Regions from separate parts of the Janthinobacterium lividum genome, predicted to be linked through region 1. Evidence: predicted binding sites of a transcription regulator. Region 1 holds the regulator's gene; each other region holds the start of a gene.
What was found. The regulator HrcA, encoded in region 1, represses chaperone genes, less so after heat shock. The targets are predictions, from matches to a motif close to TTAGCACTCNNNNNNNNNGAGTGCTAA.
Positions count from the first base shown of each region.

Region 2: the regulator HrcA is predicted to act here: its motif matches at 4,321-4,347, upstream of groES (co-chaperone GroES).
Region 3: the regulator HrcA is predicted to act here: its motif matches at 1,644-1,670, upstream of rpoH (RNA polymerase sigma factor RpoH).

Region 1 is NZ_CP139976.1:6,117,667-6,125,436, forward strand. It holds gene U0004_RS27640 (acyl-CoA dehydrogenase) at 1-258, shown strand, start outside; gene U0004_RS27645 (CaiB/BaiF CoA transferase family protein) at 258-1,505, shown strand; gene U0004_RS27650 (barstar family protein) at 1,548-1,874, opposite strand; gene dapB (4-hydroxy-tetrahydrodipicolinate reductase) at 1,883-2,692, opposite strand; gene U0004_RS27660 (outer membrane protein assembly factor BamE) at 2,712-3,347, opposite strand; gene fur (ferric iron uptake transcriptional regulator) at 3,543-3,974, shown strand; gene hrcA (heat-inducible transcriptional repressor HrcA) at 4,023-5,039, opposite strand; gene U0004_RS27675 (HAD family hydrolase) at 5,142-5,867, opposite strand; gene U0004_RS27680 (hypothetical protein) at 6,112-6,711, shown strand; gene U0004_RS27685 (DUF4369 domain-containing protein) at 6,748-7,329, shown strand; gene mmsB (3-hydroxyisobutyrate dehydrogenase) at 7,516-7,770, opposite strand, start outside.
Region 2 is NZ_CP139976.1:5,413,750-5,421,519, reverse strand. It holds gene U0004_RS24490 (POT-type proton-dependent oligopeptide transporter) at 1-640, opposite strand, end outside; gene U0004_RS24485 (GNAT family N-acetyltransferase) at 722-1,279, opposite strand; gene U0004_RS24480 (hypothetical protein) at 1,365-1,841, opposite strand; gene groL (chaperonin GroEL) at 2,088-3,737, opposite strand; gene groES (co-chaperone GroES) at 3,788-4,078, opposite strand; gene U0004_RS24465 (hypothetical protein) at 4,605-5,351, shown strand; gene U0004_RS24460 (DUF904 domain-containing protein) at 5,508-5,771, shown strand; gene U0004_RS24455 (cell division protein ZapA) at 5,771-6,082, shown strand; RNA gene ssrS (6S RNA) at 6,272-6,449, shown strand; gene U0004_RS24445 (EVE domain-containing protein) at 6,529-6,993, shown strand; gene U0004_RS24440 (GGDEF domain-containing protein) at 6,990-7,770, opposite strand, start outside.
Region 3 is NZ_CP139976.1:1,209,736-1,217,505, reverse strand. It holds gene U0004_RS05515 (cell division ATP-binding protein FtsE) at 1-496, shown strand, start outside; gene ftsX (permease-like cell division protein FtsX) at 493-1,413, shown strand; gene rpoH (RNA polymerase sigma factor RpoH) at 1,835-2,728, shown strand; gene U0004_RS05500 (hypothetical protein) at 2,819-3,085, opposite strand; gene U0004_RS05495 (hypothetical protein) at 3,265-3,717, shown strand; gene U0004_RS05490 (antibiotic biosynthesis monooxygenase family protein) at 3,714-4,061, opposite strand; gene U0004_RS05485 (cytochrome P450 family protein) at 4,058-5,185, opposite strand; gene U0004_RS05480 (ArsR/SmtB family transcription factor) at 5,262-5,960, shown strand; gene U0004_RS05475 (DUF3667 domain-containing protein) at 6,101-6,955, shown strand; gene U0004_RS05470 (ABC transporter ATP-binding protein) at 7,029-7,763, shown strand; gene U0004_RS05465 (type II CAAX endopeptidase family protein) at 7,760-7,770, shown strand, end outside.

The DNA.
Region 1 (7,770 bases):
CTGCGCCTGGGCCGCATGAAGGATGAAGGCTCGCCCGCCGTGGAAATCACCTCGATCATGAAGCGCAACAGCTGCGGCAAGGCGCTCGATATTGCCCGCATGGCGCGCGACATGATGGGTGGCAACGGCATTTCCGACGAGTTCGGCGTCATCCGCCACCTGGTCAACCTGGAAGTGGTCAACACCTATGAGGGCACGCACGATGTGCACGCGCTGATCATCGGCCGCGCCATCACCGGCATCGCCGCGTTCAACTAATGGACGCCTTGGCTTCCACCCTGCGGCCCGCGCCGCTGACCGGCTTGCGCGTGCTGGACCTGTCGCGCGTGCTGGCCGGCCCGTGGGCCGGGCAAATGCTGGCCGACCTGGGCGCCGACGTCGTCAAGGTTGAACAGCCGGGCCGTGGCGACGACACGCGCTCCTGGGGCCCGCCGTACCTGAAAGATGCAGATGGCCGCGACACCGCCGAGGCTGCCTATTTCCAGTGCGCCAACCGCAACAAACGTTCCTTGTGCATCGACCTGGCCGCGCCGGAAGGGCAAGCCCTGGTGCGCCAGCTGGCGGCCGAAGCGGACGTGCTGCTGGAAAATTTCAAGCTCGATGGTTTGAAGCAATACGGCCTCGATGCGGCCAGCTTGCTGGCACTCAACCCGCGCCTCGTCTACTGCTCCATCACGGGCTTTGGCCAGGATGGGCCGTACGCGGCGCGCGCCGGCTATGACTTCCTGATCCAGGGCATGGGCGGCTTGATGAGCATCACGGGCGTACCCGACGGCCAGCCGGGCGCGGGTCCGCAAAAAGTGGGCGTGGCACAGACGGACATCCTGACGGGCCTGTACGCTACGATCGCCGTGCAGGCGGCGCTGGCCGAACGGGAACGCTCGGGCCTGGGCCAGCATATCGACCTGGCCTTGCTCGACGTGCAAGTAGCCGCGCTGGGCAACCAGGCGGCCAATTACCTGTGCGGCGGCAAGGTGCCGCAGCGCATGGGCAATGCCCATCCGAACATCGTGCCCTACCAGGACTTCCCCACGGCCGACGGCGACATGATTTTGGCGATCGGCAACGATGGCCAATTTTCGCGCTTTTGCGCCGTCGCCGGCCACCCGGAATGGGCGCAGGACGAACGCTTCGCCACCAATCCGCAGCGCGTGGCACACCGGGCGATCTTGATCCCCCTGATGCGCCAGACCACGGTCATGCGCACGACGGCCGAATGGATCAGCGCTTTCGAGGCGCAAGCCGTGCCGTGCGGCCCCGTCAACCGCATCGACCAGGTCTTTGCCGACCCACAAGTGGTGGCGCGTGGCTTGAAAGTGGAAATGCCGCATCCCACGGCGGGCACGGTGGCGCTGGTGGCCAATCCCGTGCGCCTGTCGGCTTCGCCGGTGCAATACCGCTTGCCGCCGCCATTGCTGGGGCAGCATACGGACGAAGTGCTGCAGCAGTGGCTGGGGTTGGACAGTGCGGAGATTGACCGCTTGCGCGAACGCAAGGTCGTGTAAATGTTGGGTATGTCGGATTACGCGCTTGCGCGCTAATCCGACCTACTTCAATACCAGCTTCAACGCCGGCTTCTCGCCATAATCGTCATAGCGCTCATTGATGCCGGCGATACAGAACGTGATTTCTTCCAGCAAGTCCGGCACTTGCGCCTTCATTGCTTCCGCATCCTGCACAACAATGTCGAGCACTTCGTTCGGTTTCAAACGGAACTGCGTCATGTTTTCGTCATCGCGCAGATAGCTGAGGCAATCAACCCAGGCGTCCATGCTGTTGCCGTAGAACTCGGGGAAACCGAAGGCTTGCACGCATTGCGCGTGAAAGCTCGCTGCGTCGGTAATCTCTTTGCCGTTCAGTATTGCAGTGGCCATGGTCTTCCTCAGTTCTTCAGCGACAGCACATCCTGCATGTCGAACAGGCCGGTCGGCTTGTCGGCCAGGAAACGCGCGGCGCGCAAGGCGCCGTGGGCGTAGGTGACGCGGCTGCTCGACTTGTGGCTGATCTCGATGCGCTCGCCGATGCCGGCAAACAGCACCGTATGATCGCCGACGATATCGCCGCCGCGGATGGTGGCAAAGCCGATGGTCGACGGGTCGCGTTCGCCCGTCACGCCTTCGCGGCCGTACACGGCGCATTCCTTCAGGTCGCGGCCCAGGGCGCCGGCCACCACTTCACCCATTTGCAGGGCCGTGCCCGACGGCGCGTCGACCTTGAAGCGGTGATGCGCTTCGATGATTTCGATATCGTAGCCTTCGGACAGGCTTTTTGCGGCCAGTTCCAGCAGTTTCATGGTGACATTCACGCCCACGCTCATGTTCGGCGCGAACATGATGGCCGTCTTTTCGGCGGCAGCGGCAATGGCGGCCTTGCCCGCGTCATCGAAACCGGTGGTGCCGATGATCATCTTGATGCCGTGCTCGGCGCAGTAGGCCAGGTGCTGCAAAGTGCCTTCGGGGCGCGTGAAGTCGATCAGGTAATCGGCGCCGGCCAGGCCGATGGCCAGGTCGGATGCGATCAGCACGCCGGCAGGCTTGCCGAGAAAGGCGGCAGCATCCTGGCCGACGGAAGGCGATCCGGCGCGGTCGAGGGCGCCAGCCAGCACGGCGTCGGGCGCATTGCTGACCGCTTCAATCAGGATATGGCCCATGCGGCCGCTGGCGCCAGCGATGGCGATTTTCAGTTCAGTCATTTTATTCTCTTACAGCAACTTATTTGGTGGGTTCGGCGGCAGGTGCAGGTGCAGGTGCAGGCTCGGCGGCAGGTGCAGGCGTCACTTCCGGCTTACTCACGGGAATGGCGGGCGCGGCATCGGCCGGCACCGGCACGGCGCTTGGCGCCACGGGCGATGGCACGGCGGCGGCAGGCACGTCAGCCTTGGCAACCTTGGCGAACGGCGACGGGCCGGCGATACGGTCGATGTATTCTTTCTCCGTCGGCAAGTTGCCGCCTTCGAAACGTTCAACCTTGCCATCCTTGCCGAAGTACACGACCACGCGGCTGCTGGTGGTTTCGCCACTGCCCCGGGCCAGGCGGAATGGATAATCCCAGCGGTCGGCATGGAAGATATCGGTCAGCAGCGAGGTGCCGAGGACGAAACGCACCTGGTCGCGCGTCATGCCCACTTTCAACTGGGCCAGCATCTCTTCGGAGACAAAGTTGCCTTGTTGAATGTCAGGACGGTAGGGCGAGAAAAACCACATGAATTTTTGCAGCGGCGTAATGGTGGTCGTTTGTGCGCCCTGTTCGGGGACCAGTTCCTTGCCTTCTTTTTGAGCAGCCGCCGGCTTTTCGCCAAGGATGCCACGGCTGGCGCAGCCGGACATGGCCAGCGCGACACAGACCATGCCTGCCACGACTGGTGCTCGAAATGAAATACGGTGCCAGAGAGATGGCAATACAGCCGGTGTTACGCGCATAAATGACCTCAATTGGATGAACAAAACGCCAGGAGTGACCGGCCCGCCAAAAAATGCATATTTTGGCACTCCCCGACAAAACGCTATATGATAAAGCACCTGACCCACATACGAGCAACAAACATGAGTAACAATCCTAGTGATCTCAAGGCAAGCGGCCTGAAAGCCACCCTGCCACGGCTGAAGATACTCGATATCTTCCAGAGTAGCCCGGTACGCCACCTGACCGCGGAAGACGTCTACAAGATTCTGCTGGCCGACAATATGGATGTCGGCTTGGCAACTGTCTACCGCGTCCTGACGCAATTCGAACAGGCAGGCTTGCTCAACCGCAACCATTTTGAAACCGGCAAGGCGATTTTCGAACTCAACGAAGGTTCCCACCACGACCACCTGGTGTGCCTCGACTGTGGCCGGGTCGAAGAATTCTTCGACGAAGACATCGAAGTGCGCCAGCAAAAGGTAGCCGAAGAGCGCGGCTTCAAGATCGCCGAACACGCCTTGGCCATCTATGGCAACTGCATCAAGACGGCTTGCCCGCACAAAACCGCCTGACCACAGCTGGCCGCTCCCACGGGGCGGCTGGCGCGCCAGGCAGTACGATCAATGATGGCTGAGCGCGCTTGACAGCAACTTGGCCGTGATATCGACAATCGGGATGACGCGCTCGTAGGCCATGCGCGTCGGTCCGATCACTCCCAGCGTGCCCACGATCTTGCCGTTGACTTCATACGGCGCCGTCACCACGCTCATCTCATCCATCGGCACCAGGTTCGATTCGCCGCCGATGAATATCTGCACGCCCGTCGCCTTGCTCGATACATCGAGCAGCTGCATCAAACCTGTTTTTTGCTCGAACATGTCGAACATCTGACGCAGCGAATGCATATTCGATGACAGATCACTCACGCTGAGCAAGTTGCGCTCGCCGGAAATCACCATGTCATCGCTATGGTCGGCCATCGCTTCGCTGCCCGCTTCCACGGCCGCCTGCATCAGGCTGCCCATATCGTCGCGCAACTGGCGCAATTCACCCTGCAGGCGCACGCGCACGGCATCGAATGACAGGCCGCCATAATTCTGGTTGATGTAATTGGCCGATTGCACCAGTTGCGCCGGCGTATAGTCGGCCTCCGTCAGCAATAAACGGTTCTGCACGTCGCCGCCGGGAGCGACGATGACGAGCAGGATGCGTTTTTCGGACAGGCGCAGGAATTCGATTTGCTGGAATACGGATTCGCGGCGCGGAGTGAGCACGACGCCGGCAAACTGCGACAGCGACGACAGCATCTGCGCCGCGTTGGCGATGGTTTTTTGCGGTTGCGGCGTCTGCAGGCGCATGCGCGACTCCACCAGATGCTCGTCCAGGTGCCGGACGGTCAGCAAGGTATCGACAAAGATGCGGTAGCCGCGCGGCGTGGGGATGCGTCCGGCCGAGGTGTGAGGGCTGGACACATAACCGAGCTCTTCCAGGTCGGCCATGATGTTGCGGATCGTGGCCGGCGACAGGTCCAGGCCGGAAATTTTCGACAAGGCGCGCGAACCGACCGGCAGGCCGTCGGCGATATATCGCTCGACCAGGGCTTTCAGCAGTGTTTGGGCACGTGTATCGAGTTGCATGGTGTTTTATTTAAGCAAGTATGTTGTTAAGCAAGCGGCAACGAAAGCGGCCGAACGTGCATCAACAGCGCCTATTATGCACGTTCGCCCGCCCGGCGGCGATCAATCTTCCAGTTGCCCCTGCAGCCACAGCAGCAATTCATCGAAGTTGGCGCAGATGGCGTCGGGCTGCACGCCGGCGGCCAGATGCGCGTCGCTGCCCTTGCGGTTCATCCACACGGCGCGCATGCCCGCCCCTTGCGCTCCCGTGACGTCGAAATACAAGTCGTCGCCGACATACACGGCCTCATGCGGCGCCACGCCCAGCGCGGCGCAAGCGGCCAGGAAGATGCTCGCGTCAGGCTTGGCCACGCCGAAATCGCTGGCGGCGATGGAGACTTTAAAATGCTGTGCCAGGCCGATAATGTCAAGGTCCGCATTGCCATTCGAAATCGAGCCGACCAGCATGCGCTGGCCCATCCAGGCAAGGCCAGGCAAGACGTCGTCATACGGCTGGACGCGATGGCGCGCAGCCAGGAACTGCGCGATGGCGCCATCGACCAGGACAGGATCCTCGCCGGCCGCCTCGAAGGCGGCCAGCAAGCCCGCGCGGCGCAACTCGATCAGGTTGCCATGGAAATGCGGTTGTTCATGGAGCATGGCCAGGCGGTGCTGGCGCAGCACCTCGATGGAAAACTGCTGCGCCACCTTGGGCGCATGCGTGGCCAGCCAGTCGTGCAGCAGGGTTTCCGCAGCGGCAATCACGGGCGCGATGGGCCACAAGGTATCGTCGAGGTCGAACAGGATGGCCTTGGGCGGCACGGCAGGTTTTACAGGGGCAAGGGACATGGGATTCACGGTGGATGCCACGCCACAGTGCGCAGCCTGCCTCTATTGTCGCATTGATCGCCGCCGCCGGCATGGCTGCGCCTCCATGAAATGGGGCCGGGCCAGCGCTTCCCGGCGAAAAATTGTTACAGGGTGATACAAGGCAAGATCATTCAGCTTGCCAGATAGACTAAAATAGGCGCCATTCCAATGCGGCGCCAGCGTCCGCGTTGCGCTACCCAACCTAATTCGTTTTGGAGAATGTATGAAAAATTTGTACCTGCGCTCGATGCTGGCGGCGGCTTGCGCCGTCACACTGGCAGCCTGCGGTGGCAGCGGCGGCAACCTGTATCTGCAAGGCCAAGTCGTCGGCCTGGCCAAAGATGGCCTGATTCTCTTGAATGACGGGGAAAGCTTGCCAATTCCTGCGGGCCAGGCCAGCTTTGTTTTCACCAAGCTGGTCAAGAACGATGACCGCTACAATATCACTATCGCACAACAGCCCAAGGGTGCCGTTTGCACCATTATCAATGGCGTCGGCAAGGCATCGAGCTACTCCGTGACTACAGCCCAGGTGAACTGCCAGACCAACGCCTACCCGCTGAGCGGCACGGTCACGGGCCTGACCACGGATGGTTTGCGCCTGGTGATGGGCCCCAACGGCACCACCCTGCTGGCTGGCGCCACCACCTACGAATTCAAAAGCGTTGATGACGGCGCCTCGTACGGCATTTCCATACTGGCTCAGCCAACGGGCCTGACGTGCCGCTTCCAGGGTTCCAGCAGTGCCGATGGCAGCGATACGGTCGGCAAGATGGGATCTGCCGCCACGACCGCAGCCACACTTGACTGCAAGCCGCAGTAATCCTTGCGATCCGTCACCTATTTTTTGGAGAAATACATGAAGTTATCCTGCTTGCGCCCTATCGCCGCACTGCTGCTGACCTTGGGACTGGCCGCTTGCGGCGGCAAGGCCTCGTATGATGTCAGCGGCACGATCTCAGGCTTGAACAATGAAGGACTGATCCTGGTCAATAGCGGCGACTCCCTGCCGGTTCCTGCGGGGAAAACAGCGTTTACCTTTGCCAAGCGCATCGACTATGGTACCGACTACAACATCACCATCCAGCAGCAACCGGCGCACATGACTTGCAGCATCAGCGGTGGTTCCGGTTCGGCTGGTCATTACCTCACTATCAGCGCCGCTGTTGCTTGCGCGCAAAACAGATATACCGTGGGTGGCACGATTTCCGGCCTGACGGTGGATGGTCTGGTGCTGATTAACGGTAGTACAACAACAACAGTGGTCAAGGACTCCACGACCTTTACCATGGCCGGCTCCGTCGCCTATGGCGATACCTATGGCGTCAGCGTCTCCGTGCAGCCGAAGGGTCTGCTGTGCGTCGTACAGCCGGGCACAGGCGGCGGCACCATGGGCGAAGCGAATGTGACATCGGTAAAGGTCGCCTGCAATCCGGCCTAAGTTGCGGCAACGGTAGCCGCCAGGCGGCTACCGGGAAGAGATATCATGAAAATCTATATTTGATATTCAAAATATAAATTGGAGTTATATGTGGCGATGCAGCATAATGCATCTGTCTCCTCCAACTCTTCCAAGAATTGGATTTAGCCCGCTTTTACCAGCGGGCTTTTTTTTGTCCAAAATTCCTCAGGCAGGCTTGTTCAAGCCCGGCTGCAGCATCTGCACGATGCTGGAGAAATCCTGCTGCGCATAGCCGGCTTGCGCATGCATCTGGTACAGCTGGCGCACCAGACCGCCCAAGGGCGTGGGCGCATTCGCCGACAGGGCCGACTGCTGCGCCAGGCCCAGGTCTTTCAGCATCAGCGCCGTTCCGAAGCCGCCCGTGTAATTGCGCGACGCGGGCGTGCCGTCCATGACACCGGGCCACGGGTTGTACACTTC
Region 2 (7,770 bases), 700 kb from region 1:
TCGGCGGTGCCGGCGGCACGTGCACGTATTTCTTGGCGCCCATCCAGAAGACGATGGTGGCGGCCAGCATCATCAGGCCGGGGATGCCGAATGCGATCGATGGACCGTAGTCGCGCAGGAACATCGGCATCAGCAGCGAAGCGAAGAAGGAGCCGAAGTTGATGATCCAGTAGAACAGGTCGAACACCAGCTTGGCCTTGTGCTTGTTGGTCTGGTCGAACTGGTCGCCGACAAACGAGGCCACGAGCGGCTTGATGCCGCCGGAACCGAAGGCGATCAGGAACAGGCCGAAATAGAAGCCGTTGACGCTGTTTTCAAACAGGGCCAGACAGGCATGGCCGGCGCAATACACGAGGCTGAGCCAGAAGATGGTGTTGTATTTGCCGAAGAAGCGGTCGGCCAGCCAGCCGCCCAGCAGCGGGAAGAAATACACGCCGATGACGAAGGTGTGGAAGACGTGCTTGGCTTCGCCCGTGCGCTGGTCGATCGGGATCATCAGCAGCAGGGTGCTGATGAGGAATGGCGTCAGGATGTTGCGCATGCCATAAAAGCTGAAGCGTTCGCAGCCTTCGTTGGCGATGATGTACGGTATTTGCCGGGGCATCTTGCCCGTGGCGGTTTGTGTCTCGGCCGATGACATTGGCTCTCCCCAAGTTTTTTTTGTAAGCCGCGATGCTAAGGCCTGCCGCGTTTGCTTGCAACAGAAAAAACGGCCTGTCCGCTATTTCGCAGGGATTTGTAAGGTATTGATTTTCATAAAGACATTACTTTCGGCACTTGCACGCGCCGGGCGGGGCAGCAACAGCTGCATTTGCAGCATGCCATCCGATGCGGGACAGTCCTGCAGGGTAAAACCGCAAGCCAGGTACAGGGTCAGCGCCGCGTGGTTGTCCTGTGCCACGGCCAGGCGCACGCGGCCCAGCTCGGGAATGGCGCAGGCATGGGCGATGGCGGCCTGCACCAGTTGCCGTCCCGCGCCGCGCCCGCGCGCCTGCGGCGCCACGTACAAGCCCCACAGGCTGGCCTTGTCATGCACGACGGCGATCGGTTCGCGGCGCAGGCCGGCCATGGCGATCAATTGTTCCTTGGCGAAAGCGCCAAATATTATTTGGTGGGAGGTGGCGTGCAGGCGCTCGGCTATCTGTGCCAGCGGCAAGCCGCTTTCCGCCGCATGCGTGGTGCAGAAGGCAGCGGGCAGTTCGGCGATGCCGGCCAGGCGCAGCGCGCGGTAGGCGCTGGCGTCGTCTGGCGTGAGGGGGCGGACGGTGATGGCGGGCATGTGGGCGAGTATCGGGCTTCGATGCCAGAAAGTAAAGCTTGCGCTGCAACGCCGGTGTCCCTGGCCATCGCGTTGGCTTGGGGGGTTACTGCGTGGCGATGCGCTGCATGGGCGCATTGTCCTTGCGCCATTGTTCCAGGCTGATCAGGTCGCCGCTGACGATGTCGTCGACGAGGATGCGCTTGCCATCGGGCGTGACGACGAAACTCTCCCACCGGTGCGCCGCATCGGGCGTGCTTTCGAAAAAGCTCAGCTGGTAGCAAGCGACGCCATCGACGAGACGCGTCTCGGGCGACGTTTCCATCACGGCGCCGTGCGCGCGGCCGCCGGACGCCTTTTCGATATGCGCCGACCATGCCTTGATTTCCGGCAAAGCCATCAGCGCATCGACGGCGCGCGCGTTCTGCTCCGGCACCGCCGTCTGGCTGCTCGCGGTCGGGGCATTGTCTGCCTGCGGCGCGGACTGCTGATGCAGGTAGAAAGCACCGAGCCCGGCGGCCAGCAAGCCGGCCAGGATGCCGGCGATGATGGTGGTTTTGGAAGAAGAGGCGCGTGGCGGCATGATGGTGAGCGTGAGAAAGAGGGACGATGGCGGCCATGCTAAAGCAAAACGCACAGCCCGGCAATCGCCGGGCTTGCCAAACGGGCTTGCTAACGGGCTTGCCAAATGAACAGGCGAAAAAAAGCCACCTTCCGTAGAAGGTGGCTTTCGGGGCCGCCGGGAGGCGCTGGCAGCTTTTGGTCTGCCAGCCCCGTCCCTGCGTATGCGGCCAGTCGCGCCGTCGCCTGCGCGACTGGCCGACGGACATTACATCATGCCGTCCATGCCGCCCATGCCGCCCATGCCACCCATGCCGCCGCCCATGCCGCCGCCTGCTTTGTCGTCAGCGATTTCGCAGACCATGCAGTCGGTCGTCAGCATCAGCGAAGCGATCGAAGCGGCGTTTTGCAGCGCCGAACGGGTCACTTTGGCTGGGTCCAGGACACCCATTTCCACCATGTCGCCATACGTGCCGTTGGCAGCGTTGTAGCCGTAGTTGCCCGAGCCAGCCAGTACGGCTGCCACGACGACCGAAGCTTCTTCGCCAGCGTTTTGCACGATCATGCGCAGTGGCTCTTCCATTGCGCGCAGGACGATCTTGATACCAGCGTCTTGATCAGGATTGTCGCCCTTGACCGTGATGTTGGCGCGTGCGCGCAGCAGGGCTACGCCGCCGCCTGGCACGATGCCTTCTTCCACGGCAGCGCGGGTCGCGTGCAGTGCATCTTCAACGCGGGCTTTTTTCTCTTTCATTTCGACTTCGGTGGCTGCGCCAACCTTGATCACGGCAACGCCGCCAGCCAGTTTGGCGACGCGCTCTTGCAGTTTTTCACGGTCGTAGTCCGAGGTCGCTTCTTCGATCTGTACGCGCACTTGTTTCACGCGTGCTTCGATCGAAGCTGCTTCGCCGGCGCCATCGATAACGATGGTGTTTTCCTTGCCCACTTCGATGCGTTTCGCTTGGCCCAGTTCGGCCAGGGTCACTTTTTCCAGGGTCAGGCCGACTTCTTCAGCGATCACTTGGCCGCCGGTCAGGACAGCGATGTCTTCCAGCATGGCTTTACGGCGGTCGCCGAAGCCAGGTGCTTTCACTGCGCAAGTTTTCAGGATGCCGCGGATGTTGTTCACAACCAGGGTGGCCAGCGCTTCGCCTTCGATGTCTTCTGCGATGATCAGCAGTGGACGGCCAGCTTTTGCGACTTGTTCCAGTACCGGCAGCAGGTCGCGGATGTTCGAGATTTTCTTGTCGCACAGCAGGACGAATGGGCTGTCCAGCACGGCAACTTGTTTCTCCGGGTTGTTGATGAAGTATGGCGACAGGTAGCCGCGGTCGAACTGCATGCCTTCAACGATGTCCAGCTCGTCGTTCAGCGACTTGCCGTCTTCAACGGTGATGACGCCTTCCTTGCCGACTTTTTCCATCGCTTCAGCGATACGCTCGCCGATCGAGTAGTCCGAGTTTGCCGAGATCGCGCCAACCTGGGCGATTTCCTTGGTCGTGGTGCAAGGACGGGCGATTTTCGCCAGTTCTTCGACGGTGGCAGCAACTGCCTTGTCGATACCGCGCTTCAGGTCCATCGGGTTCATGCCGGCGGCAACGAACTTCATGCCTTCGCGCACGATGGCTTGTGCCAGCACGGTTGCGGTGGTGGTGCCGTCGCCGGCGTTGTCGCTGGTGCGGGAAGCAACTTCCTTGACCATTTGCGCGCCCATGTTCATGAGCTTGTCTTTGAGTTCAACTTCTTTCGCTACCGAGACACCATCCTTGGTGACGGTAGGGGCGCCGAACGAGCGCTCCAGGACCACGTTGCGGCCTTTCGGGCCCAGCGTTACTTTGACTGCGTTGGCGAGGATGTTGACGCCTTCGACCATCTTGGCGCGCGCTGCGTCGCCGAATACTACTTCTTTAGCTGCCATGTTCAATTCTCCTGAGTTTCGGGATGTATCTGTCTACAACGTGGAAACAATTACTTGACGACGATCGCCATGATGTCTTCTTCGCGCATGACCAGCAGCTCATCGCCGTCAACTTTGACGGTTTGGCCGGCGTACTTGCCGAACAGGACGCGGTCGCCCACTTTGACATCCAGAGGACGCACTTTGCCGTCGTCGAGAATCTTGCCATTGCCTACGGCAAGGACTTCGCCTTGATCCGGTTTTTCAGCAGCTGCATCAGGAATGATGAGGCCGGACGCAGTCTTGGTTTCCTGGTCGAGGCGTTTGACGATGACGCGATCGTTCAATGGGCGCAGATTCATACAAAACTCCTTAAAGTTCAATGGATAGGTGTTGCTAAATGAATACATGCCTGGCGCAGCGCCAGACCTGCTTTCAGTGACCGCCGTTGAAAGCAGCCCGCAACGGTCAAGCAAACCCCATGGCATCGGGTGCGTGCCAGCGCTGGGCAGTGGTGGCATCGCGGCGTCGCCCGCCGCGTAGCGTTCCCTGCTGTTGTCCGGCATACACCATCATGTCCTGAGGATTGCTACGAAAGAGTTTGTTAGCACTCTCTACTAACGAGTGCTAATTATAGGGACGCTAAGGGTCAACTTCAAGGGCTTATTCAAGGGGAACATATAGATAGATGCTGAGCAGAGCCTGCATCTACACAGGGTTTGCGCCAGCACAAGCCTCGTTCCCGGGCGTCAGCAACAGGCGCGACTCTAGCATGCCGTTCGGAGAGGGGGCGTTCCTGTACGCACAGGAAACAGAGTTTGACTATGAAATTTGATAAGATGATTGCAATTGCATATCAATATCACCACTCGCACCAGAAAGCACGCCATGCCATTCCCGATTTCCCATCCCGCCCTGCGCCTGTTGGGAGCTACTCTCGTCGGTCTCGCCTGCCTGGGCAATGCTGCGGCGCAAACGCCCACCATCGTCGACGAGATCACTGTGGCGGCCCTGACGCCGCTGGAAAAGGAAATGTTGCTCAATGACTTGTTCAACGATCTGAACAAGGATGACGACGACCAGGAAGCCCATGTGTGGGACAACGGCGGCGACAGCGGCGTGCTGGTGAAGGTCACATATAACTTCAGCAACTCCAGCATGACGGAACACAGTTTGAAGGCGCACGTGTGCCGCGACCTGAAATTCGTCGTCACCGCGGGCGACAAGTCGCAGGACCTGAGCCGCCGCACCTGTTCGCAGAACAGCGGACGCTGGGATGTGCAGGGCAAGGACCCGGCGCCCGTCGTGTATCCGCCATTCCTGTCCGACGTCACCATCGCCAAGCTGAATGCGAAGGAACAGAAAGCGCTGCTGACGGCCGCCGTGCGCACCTTGAAAGATGAAGAGGATGGCAAGACGCGCCAGTGGAGCAACAAGGGCCTGGGCAATGCGGTGCCGCTGGCAGTGCGCCTGACGCCCTCGGGGACGGACGCCAAGCCTGGCAGCTACCACCGTACTTGCCGCGACTTGACGATGGTGCTTGACGGCAAGGGCGGACAACAGACGCTGACGCGCCGCTCTTGCGAAAACCGCTATGGCGGACTCGATATCGAACCCGATTACGTCGACGAGTAAAACGCTGCCATCGCGGCGCCGGCGGATGCGCGCACTTGGCGAAAAGCGCCGGAAAAAGCGTGTATTGTCCGCCAACTGCCCTGCATTGATGTAAATATGTGTGACAGCGGCGTGATTCGATTGACGCCCATGGAGCGTCCGCCCTATAGTGGCGGGATGATTTCCGAATTCAACGAATTATCCGACAAAATAGGCCTGCTGGCCGAAATGACCCATGCGCTGCGCCGTGAAAACGCGCAACTGCGCAAGGACAATGCCGCGCTGGCCGCCGACAACGCCCTGTATGTGCAGCGCATGCGCGAGGCGCAGGAGCGGGTGGAAGCGTTGCTGGAAAAAATTCCCGAACTGGTGCAAGCCGGCCTGGAGCAAGCCGCTTCGGAAGCGGGCGCCTATAGTGCCGAGAACGAGAAGGAAGCGTAATGCCGCGTGTCGATGTCAATATCATGGGCCAGTCCTACAGCATGGTGTGCCGCGACGGCGAAGAGCGCGCGCTGCGCGAAGCGGCGATCTATCTCGATAGCAAAATGAAAGCCATCCGCGACGCGGGCAAGGTCAAGGGCAACGACCGCATCGCCGTGCTGGCCGCCCTGGGCGTGGCCGCGGAATTCCTCTCCGTGAAGTCGCCGCAAGGTCCGCTGTCGGAATTGACGATACTGGAAGTGAAGCAGAAAATCTCGGCCATGCACACGGTGTTGGATAGTGCATTGACGCCCCAGGAAAACCTTTTTTAAACACTGAACCAAACCTACTGCGTGTCGCGCCTTGCGGCCTGCGATGCTCGCTGTGCTCAAGCACAGCTGCGCTTCTTGGCCACAATTCATCGCCGCTCGCTACGGTTTTGTTCAGTGTTATTAATTGGATTTTAAGCGGACACAGTACGATTTGTCTTTGCGATGCGCGATCAAAGGAGTAAACTTGGGTCTACCCTGCGGTGTTCGCGATTGCCATATATTCCTTGAACCATTTATGCGCATCGGTTGCGAATTTTGTTTGATGGGAGTGAGCGTCGCTCGTTCGACGAACCCGAAATTGAACTAACGTGACCACCTTGAACCGTTTGGTTCGGGATGCCGGCATAGCGGCACAGGCGGGGCCCAATTTGCAGTACCAAGAAAACGGTTGCAGCATCGATGCGCAACCGTTTTTTTACGCCTGTTGCTTTTGATAGGGAGTGAATATGAAACAATATTGGCTGATGAAATCCGAACCCGATGAAGTGAGCATCGACGACCTCATGGCGGCGCCCAAACACACCATGCCGTGGTTTGGCGTGCGCAACTACCAGGCGCGCAACTTCATGCGCGATGGCATGCAACCGGGCGATGGCGTGCTGTTCTATCACTCGAGCTGCCCGCAGCCGGGCGTGGCGGGCGTGGCCGAAGTGGCCAGCACGGCGTATCCGGATCACAGCCAGTTTGAAGAAGGCGGAAAGTATTTCGATGCCAAGGCCACGCCAGAGCAGCCGCGCTGGATCAGCGTCGACGTGCGCGGCCTGAAGAAGACGGCGCTGCTGCCCCTGTCCGAGATGCGCCAGATGCCGGAGCTGGAAGACATGCTGCTGCTCAAGAAAGGCAGCCGGCTGTCGATCACGCCCGTGACGCCGGCGCAATGGAAAGTCATTACCGGCAAGCTGACAGGCTAGCCTTCGACCCGGTTGCGGCCATTCTGCTTGGCCCGGTACAGGGCCTGGTCGGCGGCGGCGAGCAATTGTTCCGGCGTCTGTCCTGCGTCATTGAGCGCGAGGCCGATGCTGGCCGTCACCAGGCCGCCGCGCGACGGCGCGTGGACGATGGCGGCTGAGGCAATCGCTTCCTGCATCTTGTGCGCCACGGCCAGCGCACCCGCACCATCGGTGGCGGGCAGGATGGCGGCAAACTCCTCTCCGCCGAAGCGGGCCGCCAGGTCGCTGGCGCGCGGCAACGCGGAATGCAGGGCCGCCGCGATCTGCACCAGACACGCGTCGCCATACGGGTGGCCGAAGGTATCGTTGAGGCTTTTGAAGAAGTCGATATCGATGATCAGCAGCGCCAGCGCTTGATTGTTGCGCGCGGCGCGCTGCCACTCCAGCTGCAGGGTCTGGTCGAAGCAGCGCCGGTTGGCGATGCCCGTCAAGCCATCCGTCAGCGACAGCTTTTCCAGTTTGTCGTGGGCTTCGCGCAACGCCCGTTCGCTTTGCATGTAGCGGCTTTGCAGGGTGGCCGAGCGCAGCGCGTGGACCGTCAGCGCGACAAACAGGGCGCTGGCCGCCAGGTAGAAATGTTCGCGCAGCACGACGAATCCCAGTCCCAGCAGGGCTGCCGTGAAGAAGATGGGGCTGAAGTTGTCAATCAGCAAGGTCAACGGGCGCGGCGGCCGTGCTTCTTCCTCGCCCGGCTGCACGCGCATGGCCAGCACCGCCAGCAGCAGGAAAGGCAGGCTG
Region 3 (7,770 bases), 1.4 Mb from region 1:
GATCTTTCAGCAGCAAAAATTGCTCAACGACCGCTCCATCCTGGCCAACGTCATGCTGCCGCTGCTCGTCGTCGGTGCCCACAAGGCGGCCGCCGAACAACGCGCGCGCGCCGCGCTCGACAAGGTGGGACTGCTGGACCGCGCCATGGCGCGACCGCTGTCGCTGTCGGGCGGGGAACAGCAGCGCGTATCGATCGCGCGCGCCATCGTCAACCGGCCGCAGATCATCCTGGCCGACGAACCGACGGCCAACCTGGACCGCGCCAGCGCCAACAAGGTGCTCGACGCCCTGAAAGCATTCCACTCCGTGGGCGTGACCTGCCTCATTTCCAGCCATGACGAACAGATGCTCGACGCCGCCGCCCGCGTGATCCACCTGAAAAACGGCCAGCTGGTCGCCATCGACAAGGCCACGCAGGCGCCCGTCTTCGCGCCGCCCGATCCCGATTTTGCGCCCTCGCCCGACCAGGACGACGCGCAGGGAGAGCAGGCATGAGAGGCTGGTTCCGTCAACACCGCTTTGCCCTCGGTTCGGCGCTGATTCACTTGCGCAAGTCGCCGGGCGGCTTTCTATTGAACGTGCTCGTCGTCGCCATCGCCCTGTCGCTGCCGTTCGCCGGCTTGACCATGCTCGACAATGTCCGCCCCATGTCGGAACAGATGTCGGTCGACCCGGAAATCAGCGTCTTCCTGAAGATCGACACGCCGCGCGAGCAAGCCGTGGCCCTGGCGAGCGCCATGCGCAAGATCGTGGGCCCGCAAAAGGCGAAGATCGTCTTCATCCCGCGCGAACAGGCGCTGGACTCGCTGAAAAACAAGAGCGGACTGGCCGATGTGCTCAGCACCCTGGGCGACAATCCCCTGCCCGACAGCTATGTGCTGAAACTCGATGCCTTCAGCAGTGCCAGCGAAGCGCAGGATGTCGATGCGGTGGCGGAACAGTTGCGCCAGCTGCCATTCGTGGAATCGGCGCAAGTCGATTCGGCCTGGGTCAAGCGCCTGGCGGCCCTGCTGGGTGTGCTGCGCCTGGTGCTGCTGCTGCTGGCGATCACGCTGGGCGTGGCCGTGATCGCCGTGGTCTTCAATACCATCCGCCTGCAGGTGATGCAGCAGCGCGATGAAATCAGCATCTCGAAATTGATCGGCGCCACCGATACCTTCATCCACCGCCCCTTCTATTACACGGGTGCCCTGCTGGGCCTGTGCGCCGGTGCGCTGGCCCTGGGCGCCGTGGCGCTGGCCTTGCAGCCGCTGAATACCGCGATTGCCGAGTTTGCCCGCCTGTATGCGTCCGAATTCCAGCTGGTGCCGCTGGCGCCGCTGCCGATGGCCGGCTTGCTGGCCCTCAGCGCCGGCCTGGGTCTGATCGGCGCCTTCCTCTGCGTGCAGCGCCACCTGGCGCGCCTGAACTGACCTTCCTTTCCATGGCGGCGCTCCCGCGCCGCCATGCGTCTCGCCATCCCCATATTGCTGCCATATTGATATTAAGCAAGTATTCTTAAGGCTCGCTTCAGCCAGAGGCCGTAGACTGGCCATGTTGTCGTAAAGCGGCCTGCGGCGCTGTTCAGATCGTTTTTTACAGATGTATATCAAGCATTCATTCGCCATAGCATTTAGGCTATCAGGTCGATTAAATGTGCTGATTGGCACTCTCAAGCAGAGAGTGCTAATATAGGGACATACCAATAGCAGAATCGCCATGGACGCCAGATCAAGATGGTGCCGCGATCTGCAAAGTGCAAGACCGAATACGCAAAAACGACGATACGAGCTGCCACGTCGCGTGACGTGGCCAACTGGAACAAAGCAAGACTACGAGGGAGAAAACATGACTATGATGTCCGCAACGTCCGCATTGGTTCCGACCAAAAGTAATGCGCTGGGCCTCGGGTTCACTGGCAATCTGGGCAATATCGACGCCTATATTTCGGCCGTGAACCGCCTGCCCATGTTGACCCATGACGAAGAAATTTCGCTGGCGACACGCCTGCGTGAAAAAAATGACCTGGCCGCCGCGCAGGAACTGGTGCTGTCACACCTGCGCCTGGTGGTCTCGATTGCCCGCGGCTACCTGGGCTATGGCTTGCCGCACGCCGACCTGATTCAGGAAGGCAATATCGGCTTGATGAAAGCCGTGAAGCGTTTCGATCCGGACCAGGGCGTGCGCCTGGTGTCGTACGCCATGCACTGGGTGAAAGCCGAGATGCACGAGTACATCCTGAAAAACTGGCGCCTGGTCAAGGTCGCGACGACGAAGGCGCAGCGCAAGCTGTTCTTCAACCTGCGCAGCCACAAGACGGGCCTGGACGCGATGACGCCAAAGCAGATCGATGCGCTGGCCAAGCTGCTCGACGTGAAGCGCGAAGAAGTGATCGAGATGGAAACCCGCTTGAGCGGCCGCGACATCGCACTGGAATCGCCGACCGACGATGAAGACGACAAGTTTTCGCCGATCGCCTATCTGTCGTCGGAGCAAAGCGAGCCGACCAAGGTACTGGAAGCGGAACAAGTGACGCGTCTGCAATCGGAAGGCCTGGAAACGGCACTGTCGAAGCTGGACGCCCGTTCGCGCCGCATCATCGAAGCGCGCTGGCTGGCCAACGACGACGGCTCCGGCGCCACCCTGCACGCGCTGGCAGAAGAGTTCGGCGTATCGGCCGAACGCATCCGCCAGATCGAAGTGGCGGCGCTGAAAAAAATGAAGGGCGCCCTGGCAGCCTACGTGTAATCGCAAGCAATGCCGCAATGCAAAAGGCGCCGCAAGGCGCCTTTTAGTTTTATACCTTGATATTTATCAACAGATAAACATTGTCAGCCCTTACGCTGCAGCCAAGCCCTTGGTGATCAGTTCGGCGACCAATTCATTCAGATCCGCGCCGCGTTCCTTGGCCAGGGTCTGCAATTGCAAGACCAGATCGCTGTTCAGCTTGACGGCGAATGGCACCAGGCCCAGGGCCTGATCGCGCTTGCGCTGCTCGCGGCGGTCGATGACCACCGCTTCCTTACCGAATGCACCGGCGCCGGGAACATTCATCTTTCCCATCAGTTTCTTGGCATCGCTTTTGGCCAGGTCGGTTTTTTTCATGGTTGTTTCCTGATTTTCAAAACAGCCATTCTACGCAGTAATCGGCGCGCCGCGTGGCTGGCGCATCAATTCACCGGCAGCACGCCAATAGTGCGCCGTAAAAATATCATTTTGTTACTATCATTTTCATCCCACGCGTGAACAAGCACGCCGGGGACGCTCCACCTGAAAGGAAAAACATGCATTATCTGACCCGCTCTTACCGCACCGTGCTGCTTCCCCTGTTCTTCGCCTGCCTGGCCGTGCTGGCTGGCTGCGGCGCGGCCGGCAGCGCCGGCGACGCGGAAAACACGCCGCGCAGCGTCACCCACGTGCTCTCGCCGGGCGAACAGGTGGCCATCACGGCCACCGACACCCTGAAACTCGAACGTGTCAACGACAGCCGCTGCCGCAAGGGCGCCGTGTGCGTGTGGAAAGGCTACGTCAGCTACAGTTTCAGTTTGCTCAACAGCGCAGGCGCCGCGGACATCGTCTTGTCCGACTCCATGCCCGGCGCCGCCAGTTCCGTCACCGTCAACCACCTGACGTTTACCCTGCTCGACGTCGATCCGGCCACGCCGCCCGCCCTGAATGCGGCCGAGCCCACGTACCGGGTCAAAGTGAAAATCACGCAGGGCGCACTGCCCCGCTAAACGCTGTGGCGCCGCCGGCTGTCGGCCGGCGCCTGCTGCCGGTCCAGCATGCCGTAATCGCGCACGACGGCGGCAATGCGCAGCCGGTAGTCGTCAAACACGCCCTGCCGGCCGGCCGTTTGCGCCGCGCGGTGCGCTTCCAGCTGCCGCCATTGCGCCAGCGCCGCCTCGTCGCGAAAGAAGGATAGCGACAGCAATTTGCCTGGCTCGCTCAGACTGCTGAAGCGCTCGATGGAAATGAAACCGTCCACTTCATCGAGCAAGGGACGCAGCGCGGCGGCCAGGTCCAGATACTGCTGGCGCCCTTCCGCGCCGGGCCAGACTTCGAAAATCACGGCAATCATTTCATTTCTCCCAGGCTAAAAACAGGGATGCGCGCGTTCAGCGACGGCAGATAACGCCACGCCAGCGGCACGCGGTCCAGCCCGTCGGCCCACGCCTGCAGGCAAGCCGTGGTAATGGCCTGCGCGATGGACTGGCCCGGGCAGGCGTGGCGACCATGGCCAAAGCCGCACTCTGCATGGCCGGCGCTGGCCAGCACGACGACGATCATCTGCCCGGCCGCCACGCGCACGCCATCGAACTCCACGTCTTGCGCCGTGTAGCGGCGCGTGTTGTGGATGGAGGGGTCATGCCGGCTGACCTCGCGCAGCAGGGCTGGCCACAGCCGGGGGGCGGCACGCACTTGCGTGGACCACTGCGGTTGCGTGCGCAAGGCAACTATGGCATTGCCCAGCAAGCCGGCCGTGGCGTCGCAGGCCTGCGACAGCAGGCCCACGAGGTTGGCCAGCACGCCGTCCGAGGCCTGCCAGCCCAGCGCTTCCGCCTCGGACACGACCTTGGCCAGCAAGCTGCCGGGCAATGCATCCGCCTCGCGCAGCAACGCGGTAAAACCTTGCAGCAAGGCGTCGGCTGCCACTTGCGCGCCAGCCAGTTGTTCTCCATTACTCAGCGGCGACAGGCAGGCGACGAAATCGCGCGTCCAGGCGGCCAGCGCCGGCCATTGCGCTGGCGCAAAACCCAGCAAGTCCGCCATGGCAAACAGGGGCAGTTCGAACAGCGCGCCGTTCAATTGCGCGGCGCTGGCGGGCACGCGGTCGCTGGCCATGCGCCATGTCCGCGCCTGCAGGCGCGCCAGGTCCACCTGTCCCAGCGAACGCGCCAGCACCTGCTTCGGCACGGCATGCCGTTCCCCTTCATTCATGCGCACCAATTCCGCAAAAATCGCACCGCACGGCGTGCCCTCCAGGGTATCCGGCACCGGCTGGCCGGGCGGGCGCACGCGGCAATCGGGATGCTCGAGCACGGCGTGCACGCCGGCCGCGCCCGTCGCCAGCCAGCAGTCGAGCCGCACATCGAAACGCAGCGGCGGGCCGTCCGCCAGGCGGCGATAGTAGTCATACGGCGCCGCGTGGGTAACGGCTGAAAAAGGGTCGGCGGGGTCGATAACAAAGTCGGCGAGCGGCATGCGCATTCCATTGCAGTGAGGTGGGGACACGAGTATGCTGCCCCTTCCACCACTACACTTCGCCCTGGAACGAATCATGGATGACAAGCTTCCCTCGGCCGACATGGGACTGGCGCAACTGGCCGGCGCCATCGCCGAACCGGCCCGCGCGCGCATGCTGTGCAGCCTGCTCGACGGCCATGCGCGCACGGCCACGGAATTGGCGGCGCTGGCCGAGGTGGGCGCCTCGACGGCCAGCGCCCATCTGGCGCGCTTGCGCGACGATGGCTTGCTGTCGATGCTGGCGCAGGGCAAGCACCGTTACTACCGCCTCGCCAGCGCGGAAGTGGGCCAGGCCCTCGAAGCGCTGCTGGTGGTGGCCGGCGTGGCGGCAACGCCATTTACGCCCACCACGCCGGACCGCTTGCGCCATGCGCGCACCTGCTACGACCACATGGCCGGCACGGTGGCCGTCGCCCTGCATGACCAGTTGCAAGCGCAAGGCTGGCTGCTGGCCGATGGCGGCGAAGGCGAGTATCGGCTGTCGGCATCGGGTGCGGCCGGCATGGCGGCCCTGGGCATCGACGTGCCGCAATTGCAGCGCCAGCGCCGCCGCTTCGCCTGCGCCTGCCTGGACTGGAGCGAACGGCGCGCCCACCTGGGCGGCGCACTGGGGGCCGCCATCCTGCAGCTGGCCCTGCGCCAGCGCTGGGCCGAACGCGAACTCGACAGCCGCGCCCTGCGCCTCACGCCGGCCGGCGAACGGCGCCTGCTGGCCGCCTTCGGTGGCCGCTGAACGGCACAGGCATTTTGTATCTCGGAAGCAACTAGAACGCAAAAAAATACGCTTTTATCATTCTTTTCATTCATCATATGCTGCGCCCTTGAGCGATCGTCTTTACCTTTCGGCCATGGAAAGAGTCTATCTTGAAAACAGTGTCATCCAGCACGCGTCCCGCCAGCAGCTGCCATAACTGCAATACCGATGCGCCAGGCAACTTCTGCAGCGCCTGCGGCCAAACGACTACCCTGCACATGCCCAGCGCGCGTGAATTCCTGCATGAATTCGTCGCCCATTATGTGGCGCTCGAAGGCAAGCTCTGGCGTACCCTGGCCCTGCTGCTGTTCCACCCAGGCGCACTCAGTAATGAATACCTCGCGGGACGCCGCGTGCGCTACGTGGAGCCGCTGCGCGTCTACCTGACCTTCAGCATCCTGTTCTTTGCCATCCTCAAGTTCAGCAGCCCCGGCGTGTTCCTCACCGTCCACGACCAGCAAGCCCAGGTAGGCGCCCATGGTCCCCGCCACATTGCGGAAAACAAGACATCGACCATGCAGGTCAGCATTCTGGGCCAGACGCCCACGCTGCCGCGCCAATGGCAAGACTTTGAGCAACTGCCCACGGCCGAGAAACAAAAACTCGTGGTGGAAAGCTTTTTCCATTACGCGCCGTACGCCATGTTTTGCCTGATGCCGCTGTTCGCCCTGTTCCTGAAAATCCTTTACCTGGGCAGCGGACGCCGCTATGGCGAGCATTTCCTGTTCGCCTTGCATACGAATGCCTTCGCCTTCATCACGATGGCGCTGATGATTCTGATCCCCGTCGACCTTGTCCGCCTCGTGCTCGGCGCCTGGCTGCTGGCCTATCTGCCCTGGGCCATGTGGCGCGTGTATCCAAGCGGCAAACTCGCCACCGTCTGCCGCTGGCTGTTATTGATGGTCGCCTACAGCCTCGCCATGAGCCTGGCGATCCTGGCCTGCATCGCCATCGGCGTGATGCTGCGGCATTAAGTTACGCCACTAAGGGGCGCTCTGGCGGCGCCGTATCAGGCTATCATCCTGCACGCTATCTTTTTTGGGATGCATGATGATCAGCTTCGAAGGTTTGTCCAAACAGTACGGCGCGTTCGAGGCCGTCAAGCCGCTGACCTTGCAGGTAGGAAAAAGAGAGATCTTCGGCTTCCTGGGTCCGAACGGGGCGGGAAAAACCACCACCATCCGCATGCTGATGGGCATCCTCGTACCCAGCGCCGGGCGCGTGCTGGTCGATGGCCTCGATTGCCACCGCGATGGCGCCGCCGTCAAGCGCAAGGTGGGCTACCTGCCCGACAATCCCATCTTTTACGATTATTTGCGCGGCCGTGAAATCCTGCAATTCGTGGCCGAAATGCATGGTTTTTCGCGCGCGGAAGCGGCCGCCCGCGCGGCGCGCCTGCTGACGGAATTCGGCCTGGACGAAGCGAGCGAGGATTTCGCCGTCAATTACTCGCTGGGCATGAAGAAGAAACTGGGCCTGGCTTGCGCGCTGATCCACGATCCGGCCGTGCTGATCCTCGATGAACCGATCAACGGCCTCGACCCGCGTGCCTCGCGCGACGTGCAGGAACGCCTGCTGCGCTGCGCCGCCGCCGGCACCACCATCTTCGTGTCCACGCATTTGCTCGACATGGCGCAAAAGCTGTGCAGCCGGGTCGCCATCATCCACCGGGGCGCCCTGGTCGCCACGGGCAGCCTGGACGATATCCGCCAGCAGTTGTCCAGCGATGGCAGCCTGGAAGAGCTCTTCTTGCAACTCACCGATGAAACGTCGACGGCATGACAGCGGC